Regions from separate parts of the Shewanella sp. 10N.261.52.F9 genome, predicted to be linked through region 1. Evidence: predicted binding sites of a transcription regulator. Region 1 holds the regulator's gene; the other holds the start of a gene.
The links. The regulator ArgR, encoded in region 1, controls arginine synthesis, uptake and breakdown. The targets are predictions, from matches to a motif close to ANTGAATANNTATTCANT.
Positions count from the first base shown of each region.

Region 2: a site for ArgR is predicted at 4,717-4,734, ahead of argC (N-acetyl-gamma-glutamyl-phosphate reductase). Genes of this name have one in related genera too.

Region 1 is NZ_JBFRNX010000013.1:75,170-83,416, reverse strand. Features, by position in the region: gene AB4298_RS09435 (ABC transporter permease) at 67-1,698, shown strand; gene AB4298_RS09430 (ABC transporter ATP-binding protein) at 1,700-2,728, shown strand; gene AB4298_RS09425 (Dyp-type peroxidase) at 3,026-3,955, shown strand; gene AB4298_RS09420 (cupin domain-containing protein) at 4,019-4,492, opposite strand; gene argR (transcriptional regulator ArgR) at 4,989-5,459, opposite strand; gene mdh (malate dehydrogenase) at 5,810-6,745, shown strand; gene ispB (octaprenyl diphosphate synthase) at 6,824-7,795, opposite strand; gene rplU (50S ribosomal protein L21) at 8,079-8,247, shown strand, end outside.
Region 2 is NZ_JBFRNX010000003.1:2,885-11,131, reverse strand. Features, by position in the region: gene argH (argininosuccinate lyase) at 1-311, opposite strand, end outside; gene AB4298_RS02425 (argininosuccinate synthase) at 421-1,659, opposite strand; gene AB4298_RS02420 (ornithine carbamoyltransferase) at 1,728-2,633, opposite strand; gene argB (acetylglutamate kinase) at 2,649-3,461, opposite strand; gene argC (N-acetyl-gamma-glutamyl-phosphate reductase) at 3,475-4,467, opposite strand; gene argE (acetylornithine deacetylase) at 4,744-5,895, shown strand; gene ppc (phosphoenolpyruvate carboxylase) at 6,062-8,247, shown strand, end outside.

The DNA of each region.
Region 1 (8,247 bases):
TGGCAATAAGATAGGTTTTCTTGTTTCTAACAACGCATTGTTTCGTTTACTTAGGTAGTTAAAATTATGGTTTTAGGCTTAGCCAAGGGCTGGTCTGTCACGAGCTACACCTTGGCATTGTTAATTATAATGCCACTTATCGCACTCATTGGTCAGGCACTTATGCCTGACGAATCTGTGTTTCCCCACCTTTTTAATACCGTGTTGCCTACCTATATTAGTAACAGCTTATGGCTGATGTTTTGGGTGGTGCTAGGCTCGTTAATTATCGCTATCCCTGCCGCTTGGCTGGTGGCTAAATGTGATTTTCCCGGTAGACGTATTTTTCAATGGGCTTTATTACTTCCATTAGCGATGCCTGCTTATGTTGTCGCTTATGTGTATACCGACTTGCTTGATTATGCTGGTCCTATTCAACGAAGCTTACGGGCTTTTTTTGCTTGGCAATCGCCGCAAGATTATCATTTTCCTGAAGTTCGCTCGCTGGGCGGCGCTGCTATTATGTTAGCGTTAGTGTTATTTCCCTATATCTACCTACTGGCAAGAACCGCCTTTATGGAGCAATCAGCCAGTTTAAGCCAAGCGACTCGAGTGATGGGCTGTGGGCCTTGGAAAAGCTTTTGGCGTTTAAGCCTCCCTATGGCTCGGCCCGCATTTGCTGTCGGCGCGGCGTTAGTTGCTATGGAAACTGCAGCAGACTTTGCTACCGTTAGCTATTTTGCAGTGCCTACGTTAACCACGGCTGTATACGATACTTGGTTTGAATACGGCAGTTTGACGGCAGCAGCTAAGTTATCAACCATAATGTTGTTGGTGATTTTTGCCATGGTGGGTTTTGAGCGATTTGCCCGTCGCAAACAAAAGCTATTTCAAAAACAATCAACTCCCGGTGAGTTGGATATTTACCCTTTGAAAGGTGCCAAAGCTATGGTGGCTCTGGGTTATTGCAGTATCTTGCTGGTGTTGGCGTTTTTACTGCCTTTCATCATTTTATTGCAATACGCTTATGGCTATTTCGCTGAAAGCTGGAATGATGAGTTTTTTGAATACAGTTTTAATAGTTTGTGGATAGCCATGGTGGCGAGTGTTGTTTGTGTTGCTATCGGTATTTTGCTGATGTTTATTCGCCGAATTAGCCCGCGGCGAGCAGATATTTTGCCTTCACGGTTAGCTTCAACGGGGTACGCATTACCTGGTACTGTGCTAGCGATAGGTATATTAGTGCCTTTTACCGTAATTGATTTCGCGATTGACGACATAGCCGTGTACTTTGGTGTTCAGGGACCCGGTTTAATCTTTACTGGAAGTAGTTTTATTATAGTGTGCGCATTTTGCATTCGCTTTGCGGCAATAGCCATCGGCAGTATCGAAAATAGTTATAAACGCATTTCGCCATCGCTTGATATGGCTGGCATAACCATGGGGTTAAAGCCGATGAATTTGTTGCGTTTAGTGCATATTCCACTGCTTCGAAAAGGTATTTTTGCTGGGTTATTGTTGGTCTTCATCGAATGCATGAAAGAGTTACCCGCAGCATTATTACTCAGGCCTATAGGCTTTGAAAATTTAGCGACTTATGTATATCAGTTTGTATCGGATGAGCAACTTGAGCACGGGGCGTTAGCAGCAATTGTTATTGTGCTAGTTGGCCTAATTCCGCTTATCTATCTGAATCGTTCCTTGGAGCAAGATAATTAATATGGCGACATTAGCAATACAACAAGTGTTTAGTGATTACCAAGGGCAAGTGATTTTAAAAGGCTTAGATCTTACTGTTGAAAAAGGCGAAATCGTGGCACTGCTAGGCCCAAGTGGCTGTGGTAAAACAACTTTATTACGGGCTATTGCCGGTTTACAGGCTATCAGCCAAGGCTCAATTACTATCAATAATAGAGTGGTTGCCGATAAGCATCAGTTTATTGCCAGTGAGAAGCGTGGTGTCGGGATGATCTTTCAAGATTATGCGTTATTTCCGCATCTTACTGTTGCCGAAAATATTTTATTTGGCGTCCAAACTCGTAATAAACAGCTACGTAAAGCTCGATTAGAAGAGATGCTTGCCCTTGTTAAGCTAGAGGGGTTAGCTAAGCGTTATCCTCATGAGTTATCAGGCGGTCAGCAGCAAAGGGTATCGATTGCCAGAGCTTTGGCCTATGAGCCTGAAGTGCTGTTGCTCGATGAGCCATTTTCGAATATCGATGCCAAAGTGCGCCGAGAAATGATGCTAGAGATCCGTGATATTCTTAAAAAGCACAATGTCAGTGCAGTGTTTGTAACTCACAGTAAAGATGAAGCGTTTGTATTTGCTGATAAACTGGCGTTATTTAATGAAGGGCGAATAGTGCAATGTGGCGATGCAGAGAGCCTTTATGCTACACCGTCTGATAAGTACGTGGCGGACTTTCTTGGTACTGGCAACTATTTAAAAGCCCGCGTTGTAGACAGCAACCATGTAGAAACCTCGATCGGACTTATTGCGAGCAAGCAGGCGTTGTCATTAAGCATAGGCACAGACACAGAGATCTTATTAAGACCACAACATCTGCATTTAGCGAGTGAAGATAGCGGAGCCGGTGAGGTGCTTGAACGTCGTTTTTTGGGCAATGTTTGTCAATATAAGATTAAGGTAGCTGAAAGCACATTAGAGGTTCACAGCACTAACCTTGATTTTGTACAAGGGCAGCGGGTAGCGATAACTTATCAAAATCAAAATCTAGTTTTGTTCTAGTGAAAGTGTAAAACGAAGGTTTTGTTTAAGTTTAGGTTTAGCTAAAGGGTATAAACTAGCCAAAAGGCGGCAGGCTTTAACTAATGACGACAGCTTCAAAGGTGTTATTTGCTAGCGAATATACCTGATGCGGCAAATATTGTGAGATGTAACGCAATTTGTTCGTGATCTAAACCTGCGCGATAACCAACATTTCTGTTTTAATTCTAGTTATTGTGCGTCAGTTAATGATATTAATGACTAAAGTTGTACATAATGTTGCCGAAATTAAATTCAGCAAAAGGGTTACTTATAATAATGGATAGTCAGGTTATGCCGCGTGAACAGCTTGGAGTATGTGCAGAAGGGAACTTGCACAGTGTCTATTTAATGTTTAATGCTAACGACAATGTTGAGTCTGATATGCGCCCTTGTGTGGCGAACGTTGCTCAGTATATTTATGAGTTGGCTGATCAATATTCTGATAGTGCATTTAATGGTTTTGTTGCCATTGGCGCAAACTATTGGGACACTTTATATCCTAGTGCTCGACCTGAGCAGCTAAAGCCTTTTCCTGCGATGAATCGCGATAACCGAGATGCACCGGCTATCGAGTATGATCTGTTTGTACACATCCGTTGTGACCGTTTTGATATTCTGCATTTGGTAGCAAACGAAGTTAACCAAATGTTTGAAGGCCTAGTTGAGCTAGTTGATGAAGAACGCGGCTTTAGATTTATGGATGCCCGTGACTTAACAGGTTTTGTCGATGGCACTGAGAACCCTAAAGGTCGTAGTCGTCAAGAAGTGGCATTAATCGGCGAAGAAGATAGCCGTTTTAAAGGTGGCAGTTATATTCATGTGCAAAAGTTTGCTCATAATCTGAGTAAGTGGAATCGCTTACCGGTTAAGAAACAAGAAGATGTTATTGGCCGAACTAAAGCTGACAATATTGAATATGCCTCAGCAGATAAGCCGCTGACTAGCCATATTAAGCGCGTTAATTTAAAAGATAGCGACGGTAAGTCTATGGAGATTTTAAGGCAGAGTATGCCTTACGGATCAGTTAAAGAGCAGGGATTGATGTTTATTTCAATCTGTCACAATTCAGTGAACTTTGAAAAAATGCTTGAAAGTATGGTGCACGGCGACGGTGAAGGTAACCATGATCATTTAATGCACTTTACACAAGCGTTAACCGGCTCTTCATTCTTTGCGCCGTCTTTAGATTTTATGATCACCGCTTAATTCAATTGAGTTAAACTAAAAAACGCACCTAGAGTGCGTTTTTTTATAGCTTTGAAAGAGTCATTACTGGTTTTCTACGCCATCTTTATCCCAGTAGTTAGTTGGGCGTTTGGCATAAACTTCATTGACTGATTTTACCAGAACCTTGTTATTTTCTGGGTACACAACAACATCGTGTATGTCTCTATTACCTACTACAAGGAATACGAAATCTTGCTCACTATGATTGACTAGATTATGTGAGATCCCTGTATCAGCATTGAAACAAATATACTCTCCTTGGCTAAAAGGGTGAGCTTCACCATCGATGTAAAGAGTCGCTTCACCATGCATAGCATAGATATGCTCTTCTTCTTTAGTATGGTAATGGGCAACAGATGAAGACTTACCTGGTGCTAAGCGCTCCATAGTAACGCCAATTTTTTCACCACCTGCAGTGTCACCTATATGTTTTTGTTCGCTGGCATATCGCTCTTCGTGCTGCCAAGATTCCCAGCATATATCATTGATATTTATTATTTTGCTTTTGTTCATCATCCACCCTCGACTCACAATACTGTGCTTCAAGGTTATCACTATTGCGGCTTAAGAAAAAAGATCCTATGCAATATATTGTATAAAGATTGTTTTGAGTAAGATGGCTACAGAACAATTTTAGCGTCTTAAACCTGTTTGGCGGCGGCGAAGAGTTTGCTTTCGTTCTAGGCAAGTGGGTAGTTAATCTGTCTGAATTAGCATGTAGAAGCTAATGGAGCTTCAAGAGTCATCACTGGTAGTAAGACTTTGTATATGGACGAGATATTAATCAATAGAAGTTAACTGTTTATAGTTGGTAACTCATTAATTGTGCGGCATTTATTCTTTAGTCGTGCGACTTTCACTGACATTGTGACTATTGGTGATTATAAATCAAATGCTCCTGATTACTCGGACTTCGTCTTGATTTAACTGGATAGATAACAACTAAAACAAAAATGCCGTGCTGAATGAGCGCGGCATTTGTAAGCTAAACCCACAATCGAGTCATTGTACTTTAGTCAGCGTAATTAAATAGTGACTTAACCGTTTCTAGAGTGTCTTCAACGTTGTGAATGCTTGAAGGGCAGATGAAAATAGTATCATCTCCAGCAATAGTTCCTAAAATACCTTCTGGTTTGCCTATTGAATCAAGTAAGCGAGCAATAAGCTGTGCTGCACCGGGGCTTGTTCTGACGACAATCATGGCTTGGTTGTGATCAACATCGAGTACTAAATTCTTTAATGGGCTCCCAGCTGTTGGGACGCCTAATTCAGCAGGTAAGCAATAAACCATCTCTTGCTTAGCATTACGGGTTCTTACGGCTCCGAACTTGCTTAGCATACGCGAGACTTTAGATTGGTTTATGTTGCTAAAACCCTCTGCTTGTAGGGCGATAACAATTTCGCTTTGAGAGCCAAATCGCTCTTCTTTCAAAATAGATTTGAAGGTTCTAACTAAATCATCTTGGTTTTTACTTGCTTGCATATTTTATTATTCTTTATTCAATAAGATCTGCTTCATGATGATTATTTTCGCTTTTTTTGTCAAATATTATTCGTTTTTCTGAATAAAAATTCATTGAAAAGTCTTGTTTGGGGCTGTGGTGTATATAAGTTAGAATGATTGTTCTAATTTTTTAACTGCTAAACTACAGGTCAAAATGGGCTGCAGGTCTTATAGCCACTCGGTTTTACAATTTCCATTTTATATTAGGGTTCTAGATTATATTGAACACGACTAAGGGATAATTGAAATTTAATTGTGAATCCAGTACTGTTGCGGCATTGGAAAAACAGATCTAAATCACAAAAATCCGAGAATTGACGGAGATAATTATGAAAGTTGCTGTACTTGGAGCTGCTGGTGGCATTGGCCAGGCGCTTGCCCTACTGTTAAAAACTCAATTACCTGCGGGTTCTAAATTGTCGCTATACGATATCGCACCAGTTACACCTGGCGTAGCGGTAGACCTTAGCCACATCCCAACGGCAGTTGAAGTGAAAGGTTTTGCTGGTGAAGATCCTACTGCTGCACTAGAAGGTGCTGATGTTGTGCTTATCTCTGCAGGTGTTGCGCGTAAACCTGGCATGGACCGCTCAGATCTATTTAATATTAATGCTGGTATCGTACGTAACCTTGTTGAAAAGTGTGCTGCGACTAGCCCTAAGGCACTGATCGGTATTATTACGAACCCTGTAAACACAACGGTAGCGATTGCTGCTGAAGTGCTTAAAAAAGCAGGTGTTTATGACAAAAACCGTTTATTCGGTGTCACGACTCTTGATGTGATTCGTTCTGAAACCTTTGTTGCTGAAGCTAAAGGTTTGAACGTTGCTGATGTTAAAGTACCTGTTATTGGTGGTCACAGCGGTGTGACTATCTTGCCGCTACTTTCTCAAGTCGAAGGCGTAAGCTTTACTGACGCAGAAGTTGCTGCATTGACGACTCGTATCCAGAATGCGGGGACAGAAGTTGTTGAAGCTAAAGCCGGTGGCGGTAGCGCGACTCTATCTATGGGGCAAGCTGCATGTCGTTTTGGTCTGTCTTTGGTTCGTGGCTTGCAAGGTGAAGCAAACGTTGTTGAGTGCGCTTACGTTGACGGTGGTAGTGAACATGCTGAATTCTTCGCACAACCTGTTGTACTAGGTAAAAATGGCGTAGAAGAAGTATTAGCTTACGGCGAAGTGAGTGCATTTGAAGCATCAGCTCGTGATGCAATGCTAGATACGCTTCAAGCTGATATCCAGCTAGGTATTGAATTCGTTAAGTAGTTAATGTTGAGTTGTGGTTAATTTGCCACAATTTAAAAGGGAGCCATTAGGCTCCCTTTTTTGATTTAATCTAGCAGATTAATTGCTACGTTGAGTCGCAATCTTCGCCAAAGAGATAAGTGCTGTTTTATAATCAGAATCAGGAATAATTGACAGGGCTGCAATGGCCTTTTCTGATTCTTCAATTGCACGTTGCTCTGTGTACTCTAATGCTCCGCAGTTTTTAAGAGCTGCAAGAATGACTTCTATATGCTCAGTGCCGTCACCTTTTTCGATGGCTTCGCGGATAAGCGCTTTTTCAGTATCGTTACCGTTTGCCATTGCAAAGATAAGTGGCAGGGTAGGCTTACCTTCTGCAAGGTCGTCGCCGATATTCTTACCAAGCTCTTCTGTTTCTGCAGTGTAGTCGAGGAGGTCATCGGTTAACTGGAAAGCTGTGCCCAAGTATTTACCATAATCAGCCAGTGCGGTCTGTACTTCGATAGGGCTGTCTGCAAGTAATCCTGCAAGACGTGTTGCCGCTTCAAATAGTTTAGCTGTCTTACAATAGATAACCCGCATATAGCTGTCTTCAGTGGTGTCAGGGTCGTTACAATTCATTAATTGTAGGACTTCACCTTCAGCGAGCACGTTGGTTGCGTCTGCAAGAATTTCCAAAACGTCTAAGCTGCGTAGTTCTGTCATCATTTGGAATGAACGGGTATATAAGAAGTCACCCACTAATACGCTTGCACTGTTACCAAACAATGCATTGGCGGTTTCTCTGCCTCTTCGCAACATTGATTCATCAACCACATCATCGTGTAAAAGTGACGCTGTATGAATAAATTCAATAATTGCTGCTAATTTAAGGTGAGAATCCCCTTTATAGTCAATGGCGCGTGCTGCTAGAATAGATAGCAGAGGTCGCAAGCGTTTACCGCCACCGTTGATAATGTAGAACCCAAGTTGATTAATTAGGGCAACATCTGATTCTAGTTGTTTATAGATCAGTTGATTGACAGCTTGCATATCGCTATCAGTCAATTGACGAATGGCGTTTAAATCCATAAGTAGGCTCTAGTTCTTTGTTGGCTGCAGATTAACATTGCAGCTCAATTAAGGCTTAAATGTTATAATAAATGGATTCTACCTAAATTTACGGTACAAGACAGTAGTTGTAAGTAATTGTGAGAGTTATTTGGGTCTTTTTTTATTCTATGTTAATTAAGACTTGTCAGCTGCCAGTTCTTAGCGTAAACTCCGCGACCATTGTCATTAAAGCTTTTATAGCACCCCTGCATCAAACTAATATGTTTTGAGCGGCGTGTTAGAATATCGGAGTAAAATAGCTATGTACGCTGTTTTTCAAAGTGGCGGCAAGCAACATCGCGTTGAAGCCGGCCATACAGTTCGTTTAGAGAAATTAGAAGTTGCTACAGGCGAAACTATCGAATTTGACCAAGTTCTTTTGGTTGCTGATGGTGAAACTGTACACGTAGGTGCACCTTTAGTTGAAGGTG
Region 2 (8,247 bases), on a different contig from region 1:
TGCAGCTTCTTGCCTAAGTCACCGACTTTGGCGATAAGCGACTGCTCTACAAAGCTATGAATATCTTCTGCACCCGAAGCAATAATCAGCTCCGGATTATCGATGGTCTCGCCCAGTAGCTCATTAAGTGCTTGATGTAGTTCAGTACACTCTTGTTCAGTAAGAATACCCACCTGAGTAATAGCGCTCGCCCAAGCGATTGAGCCAATGATATCTTGCTCAATAAGGCGGAAGTCTACCGGTAATGAGTCGTTAAAAAGTTTAAACAGTGCGCTGCTTTCTTGGCTAAATCTGCCGCCCCATAATGCCATTTTGACTTCCTCTATATCATACAAGGCGAAATATTCCGCCTTTAAGCCTATGTTTTAATGCGCTAACACGCTTAATGTTAGCGCTTACTAACTTTGATTGATCTACGACTTATTTTTGCTGGTGCAATGCTCTGATCCGGCTTGAAAGCGAATACAGACGAATAAAGCCTTCGGCATCTTTTTGGTTATACACATCATCGGCACCGAAAGTAGCAAACTCTTCTGAATACAAGCTATTTGGTGAACGCTTTTTCACTACGCTAGCTTGCCCCTTATAAAGCTTAACCACCACTTCGCCATTAACTAAATCTGCTAGTGGCTTTGATGCGCCTAATAGTGATTCACATAGTGGCGTAAACCAACGACCGTCATAAACTAGATGCGCCATCTGCGCGCCCACTTGCTCACGCCATTCACGGCTAGTCTTATCAAGTACTAATTCTTCTATTGCCCGCAATGCTGCAAACATTACCGTACCACCAGGGGTCTCGTAACAACCACGTGACTTCATGCCAACGAGTCTGTTTTCAGTAATATCTATTCTGCCCACACCGTGAGCACCGGCGACTTCATTCAATACCATCAGCGCTTTATAAGGACTAAATGCTTCACCATTAACTTTGGTGACTTTGCCTTGCTCAAGCTCAAGTGATACGTATTCTGGTTGATTAGGCGCATCTTCTGGTGCAACAGTCATGGTCCAAACACCTTTTGAAGGCTCGTTCCATGGATCTTCTAACTCACCGCCTTCATGAGAAATATGCCATGCGTTAGCGTCGCGGCTATAGATCTTAGTCGCTGATGCAGAGGTCGCAATATTACGCTCAGCTAGGTAATCAAGTAGATCTTCACGACTTACCATTTCCCATTCACGCCAAGGTGCAATCACTTTTAGATCCGGCGCTAGCGCGGCAAAGCAACCCTCAAAACGCACTTGATCGTTACCTTTACCTGTACAACCATGACAAACTGCATCAGCACCCACTTTACGTGCAACCTCTACCTGAGCTTTAGCAATAATTGGGCGCGCCATTGAAGTACCCAGTAAGTAAGTACCTTCGTAAATAGCACCGGTCGCAATAGTTGGGTAAATATAATCGGCCACCAGCTCTTCTTTTAGGTCGACGATATAGCATTCAGATGCACCCGATGCGATGGCTTTTTCATATAGCCCTTCTAACTCGGCTTCGCCCTGACCCACGTCGGCACAAAATGCCACGATCTCGCAGTTGTTATAAGTTTCTTTTAACCAAGGAATAATCGCTGAGGTATCTAAACCACCTGAATACGCCAATACGACTTTTTTGATATCTGCCTGAGCATTTAATACTGCATTTTGATTAGACATTTTATTTTCCTACTACTGATTTGTACTCAATTCGCTAGCGCCAATTGACGGTTGTTTTTATAAAATTATTAACTTAACAGCGTTACCAATACCGCATTTTGTGCATGCATACGGTTTTCAGCCTGATGCAAAATAAGTGAGCCTTCACCGTCAACAATCTCTGCTGTCACTTCCACTTCACGATAAGCGGGTAAACAGTGCATAAAGTGTTTAGCACCCGCTTTTTGCATCAACTCAGCATTGACTTGATAAGGTTTAAATTTAGCTTCTATTTCTTCCATCGATGCGCTATCGCCCATAGAAATCCAAGTATCGGTATAAATCGCATCGTGATCTTCAATCGCTGCAATATCAGAACTTAAAATCAGCTTACCGCCATGCTTTGCCGCCAGCTCTTGCGCTTCACACACTACCTTGCCATCAGGAAAGTGACCCGGAGGACAAATAACCGTAAGTTGAGCCCCTAAAATTGCTGCGCCAAACATCAACGAATGAGTGACGTTATTGCCATCGCCTACGTAGGCAAGTTTTACCTTGCTAACGTCACCGTATTGTTCGGTTAACGTCAGAAAATCGGCCAGACCTTGGCAAGGATGATAAAGATCTGACAGTGCATTAATCACAGGCACTGTGCCGTGTTCAGCAAGCTCTTCAATGGTTGAATGCAAAAAAGTTCGTGCCACAATCGCATCGGCCCAACATGAGATATTGGCCGCAAAATCAGATACAGGTTCACGTTTACCGAGTGCGCCATTTTGCTGATCTAGATATAAGCAGTGGCCACCTAGCTTGTTAATACCAATATCAAAGCTCACTCGGGTTCTTAGCGATGGCTTTTCAAATAGCATCACCACGCTCTTACCGTCTAATGCATTTCTATACTCGGCAGGGTTAGCTTTAATCGTTTGTGCCAGTGCCAATAGGTCAAGTAACGCTTGCTGGCTAAGATCTTTAATCGATAGTAAATGTTGCATAAAATAGCTCCGCTATTACTGATTTTGTGGTTGGATCTGGGTGCCAACGGTTTCACCTTGGCATAATGCGATTAATTGTTGTGCCTGCCGCCAAGAGGCAATCTGTACGGCTTGTCCCATGGATTCAGCAACGTCTAACGCAGCTTCTACTTTGACTTTCATGCCTTTCTCAATGACACCAACTTTGGTTAACTCATTAACTTGTGCGCGGTTTAAGCTACTAATTAACTGCCCTTTACCATCAAGTACACCTGATACATCCGATAACAACACCAGAGAGCCAGATACCAATTGAGTCAATGCGGTAGCCGCTTGATCAGCATTAACGTTAAGCAATTCACCTTGGCCACTAATAGCAATTGAGCTGATGATAGGCATCCAGCCTTTTGATAAAACAAAATTAAGGTAACTAGCATCATTTGGGGTAACTTCGCCCACCAGCCCTAACTGCGGATCTTTAATCGTTGCAGTCATCATGTCCGCGTCACCAAGGCTCATACCCAAGCAAGTAATACCGGCTTTTATTGCAGCGGCTTGCAGTACTTTGTTTGAGGTGCCAGCCAGCGCACCAACAACAATAGGTATATGCTGCTCAGGCGTAACCCTTAAACCATCGAGCTTTTCCGACTCCATACCATTCGCTTTTAGCTGTTCATCAACCAAACAACCGCCACCATGAACCATAATAAGTGGTTGGCCTTGGCTAATAATGGTTGCAGCTGCGTCCATTAAACGTGCCATGCCCATTTCGCATTGCAATAATGCGCCACCAACCTTAAGGATCATGACAGGCTTAACCTGAGCGCTTACTCCGTGAGTTTCAGTCATATGCTTTTCCACCTTACAGCCCATCTTGCGTATCAAAATGAATCTTTATGCACTGCATTGCTTGACTTGCAGCCCCTTTCATTAAGTTATCTATTGCACTAACAACAACGAGATATCCTGTTGCTTCATCAAACTTCCAGCCTAAGTGGCAGTTCGCGGTTTGTACCACATCGTCTACCTTAGGGAATTGATTGTGTTTTACAGTGACCAGCTCGGCAGAGTCGTAATATTGGAAGGCTTGAGCTACATCACCAGTGCTTGTCCCAGGCTTGAGCTTGGCGGTAATAGTGGCAAGAATACCGCGTTTAAAATTGCCTAAATGAGGGGTAAAAATAACTTCTTGGCCTAACTGAGTCGCTATTTCAGGTTGGTGTCTATGCCCAAGCACACCGTAGGGTGTCAAACTCACTTCACAAAAACTGGTATGAAGCTGCGCTTTTCTACCTGCTCCAGTGACACCACTAACAGCATTAATCACCGGGAAAACATCAGTTAGCAGATGTGCAATAGGCTTTAGTGCAGTCAGTGAAGCTGTTGGATAGCAACCTGGTACCGCAATCAGTTTGCTCTTGCCAATTTGCTCGCTATTCCATTCTGCTAAACCATAAACAGCATCAGCCAGCACTTCAGGGTATTCATGAGTAAAACCATACCACTTAGGGTATTGCGCCACATCGCTAAACCGGTACGCACCACTCAAATCAAACACCGCGACGCCCTGCTGATAAAACCAAGCAGCCAGATGTAAACTCACGGCATGATCGGTCGCGAGAACAACCGCATCAGCCGTAGCAACTATAGTGTGCTTTGCATCTTCAGTAAGAGGATTTAGACATAACGAAATATGGCTATATGTAGGGTAAAGCTCAGATAGAGGCTTACCTTTATCTAGGCTGTTTTCAGAAACATAAAGACCTTGAATTGATAAATTCGCTTCGGCATTTATAAGAGAAGTAATCTGTGCGCCTGTGTATCCACTAGCGCCAATAATGGCTATATTTTTCATAGTCTATGACTTTAAAACCTTAATCTTGAAATTAGATGACACAACGAAAAAAAGAATGGGCACAACTTAAGCCCTGGCTGAACACCATTAATGACAAGACTATCGTCGCAGGAATTGGGTATAAATAACCTTAACTACTATAAATTGAACCAGATTGAACATAATTACTCTCATTAAACAGACCATTGAATTGTGGTAGTTGCCTTAGCTGTTTGATAGACTAACACGCAAAATTAATTATGCAATATATTTGAATATATATTTAGGTATTTTTTAATGAAAACACTTCCACAAATTAAAAACAGTTTTAGCCAACTGATTGCAGCACCGTCGATTAGTGCGCTTGAAGCTGATCAAGATATGAGTAATAAAGCGGTCATAGAACTACTGCATACTTGGTTCTCAGATCTCGGTATGCAATGCCAATCCGTTCCTGTTGCCAATACACGTAATAAACACAACTTAGTCGCATCATTCGGTCAAGGTAAGGGAGGGTTACTTTTAGCAGGTCATACCGACACAGTGCCTTTTGATGAGGGGCGTTGGAGCCAAGATCCTTTTCTCTTAACTGAAAAAGATAATCGTTGGTACGGCTTAGGCACTTGTGACATGAAAGGTTTTTTCGCGTTAGTGTTAGCAGCATTACAAGAGCTACCTATGGACAAATTTAAGCGTCCGTTGCATATCTTGGCCAGCGCCGATGAAGAAACCACCATGAATGGCGCTAAAGCATTTGCCGCTGCGAAATCGATTGCACCGGACTACGCAATTATTGGTGAACCCACCAGCTTAAAACCGGTATATATGCATAAAGGTCACTTTACTCAAGGCATCCGAGTAACTGGCCGCAGCGGTCATTCCTCTGATCCAGCTAAAGGCCTTAATGCTATTGAGATCATGCATAAAGTCACTGGGCAACTGCTCAAGCTAAAACAACACTTAGCCGATAACTATCGTGAAGAGGCTTTTAGTGTCCCCTACCCAACCATGAACTTTGGCCATATTCATGGCGGTGACGCCGCGAATAGAATTTGTGGTTGCTGTGATTTACATATCGATCTGCGCCCGATACCAAGCTTACCCTTAGCGGATTTAGAGCTAATGGTAGCCAATTACTTAGCGCCTATTTGCAGTGAGTATCCGAGAGCTGTTCAGGTGGCGCCTTTATACCCAGGCTCAGAGCCTTTTGCAGATAACAAAGACGGCAGCTGGACCAAGCTGGTAGCAGAGCTGAGCGACAGTCAGCCTGAAGTCGTCAACTACGCAACCGAAGCTCCCTATATTAGCCAGCTAGGTTGCCAAACCTTGGTACTCGGTCCCGGCAGTATCGAGCAGGCACACCAACCTGATGAATATTTAGATCTTAGCTATATTGCGCGCACAAAAGATCTATTAAAAAATCTGATTTATCACGCCTGTATAAAATAAATCGTTATTTCTCGGCGCTTTATAGGCTAAATTGAATACTCTCTACAAGATTGATATTCAAAAAGTGGTATAAAGCCTATTCAAGCCGGATATTTTAATCTCGGCCATTGCCTAGCGTAACGCCGCTAGGTATTGTGATCGATTAGCTTACCGATATGGAGCACGTATGGTAGACATGTATGCCTCGCTAAGGTCTAACGTTGGAACCTTAGGGCAGATTTTAGGTGACACAATCCGCACCGATCTTGATGACTCGTTCCTAGAAAAAATTGAACAGATCCGTCATCTTGCAAAAAGCTCACGCCAAGGCGATGACGCGTCTCGCACAGAGATGCTGACTTTGCTTTCTTCTTTAAGCGATGATGAGCTAGTTCCCTTTGCTAAAGCGTTTAACCAATTTTTAAATCTTGCGAATATCGCTGAGCAATTCCATACCATTAGCCGTAATTGTGACGAGCTAGTTTGTGTCCCCGACCCTGTAGAACAACTATTAGGACGCATGCTTGGTGGAAACATCGACCAAGAGAAAGTACTCGCTTGTCTTAAGACGCTCGATATTGATCTAGTATTAACGGCGCACCCGACTGAGATCTCTCGTCGTACCTTAATTCAAAAATACTCAGCAGTAATCGACTCATTAACTGCACTCGAGAACACTCAGCTTACCGAGCAGGAGAAAAAACAGCACCATTTGCGTTTGCGTCAGCTTATTGCGCAAATCTGGCATACCAATGAAATCCGTAACGAGCGCCCAACTCCTGTTGATGAAGCACGCTGGGGCTTAAGCACAATTGAAGCCTCTTTATGGCAAGCTGTTCCTGACTTTCTACGTCAACTCAACCAGCAAGTTGAAGAGCGCACCAATACCCAGTTACCTATCGATATCGCCCCAGTGAGATTCTCAAGTTGGATGGGTGGCGATCGTGACGGCAATCCATTTGTCACGTCAACTGTTACCCAAGAAGTGCTTGATCGAAACCGTCACACTGCAGCGCGCCTTTATCTAAAAGACGTTGTGCTATTGGTGAATGAGTTATCAATGGAAGGCGCTAATGACGAGTTGTTAGCCTATACCAATAATAGCTGTGAACCTTACCGCGATGTACTTAGAGATCTGCGTAAAAAGCTTAGAACAACCATCGATTACCTCAATGAAAAACTTGAAGGACATCAGCCGGACGTTAATCCAAAAGATATTATTTGGCATGAAAGCGATCTAAAAGATCCGCTAATGATGCTTTATAAGAGCTTATGCGACCAAGGCATGAGCTTAATTGCTAATGGCTTACTGCTCGATATGCTACGCCGTATTGCTTGTTTCGGTATTCATATGCTGAGACTCGATGTGCGCCAAGATGCACAACGTCACGCCGATGTCATTGCCGAGCTGACACGCTACTTAGGTATGGGCGATTACGCTCACTGGGATGAAAGCGAGAAGCAGTCATTCTTGCTACGTGAGCTTTCTAGCAAGCGTCCGTTGATTCCAGCAAATTGGCAAGCCTCAGCTGAAGTTGAAGAAGTAGTGAAAACCTGCCGATTAGTCGCCAGCCAACCAGCACGCGCAATGGGCTCGTATGTTATCTCTATGGCGAGTCAGCCATCAGATGTATTAGCAGTATTGTTATTACTAAAAGAAACTGGCTGCCCACACCCAATTCGTGTAGTGCCTTTATTTGAGACCTTAGATGACTTAAATAATGCATCAGCCTGTATGTCTGCATTATTTGCTATCGACTGGTACCGTGGCTATACCAAAGGCACACAAGAAGTCATGATCGGCTACTCTGATTCAGCTAAAGATGCTGGTGTTATGGCGGCTGCATGGGCGCAATATACAGCGCAAGAAAAGCTGGTCGCGATTAGCCAAGAAGCCAATATCAAACTAACATTATTCCATGGTCGCGGCGGCACAATTGGTCGAGGCGGTGGACCTGCTCACCAAGCGATTTTATCTCAGCCTCCTGGCTCAGTTGATGGTCGTATTCGTGTTACAGAGCAAGGCGAGATGATACGCTTCAAGTTTGGCTTACCAAAACTGGCTGTACAGAGTCTTGCGCTATATACCTCTGCAGTAATGGAAGCCACCTTGCTGCCTCCACCAGAGCCTAAGGCTGAATGGCGTGAATGCATGGAGCGCCTCGCTAGCGATTCAGTGCAAGCTTACCGTGCTATGGTGCGTGAGGAGCCTGATTTTGTATCTTACTTCCGTGCAGCAACACCAGAGGTTGAGCTGGGCAAGCTCCCCCTCGGTAGCCGTCCAGCAAAGCGTCGTGTAGATGGCGGCATTGAAAGCCTACGTGCGATCCCATGGATCTTTGCTTGGTCGCAAAACCGCTTAATGCTGCCTGC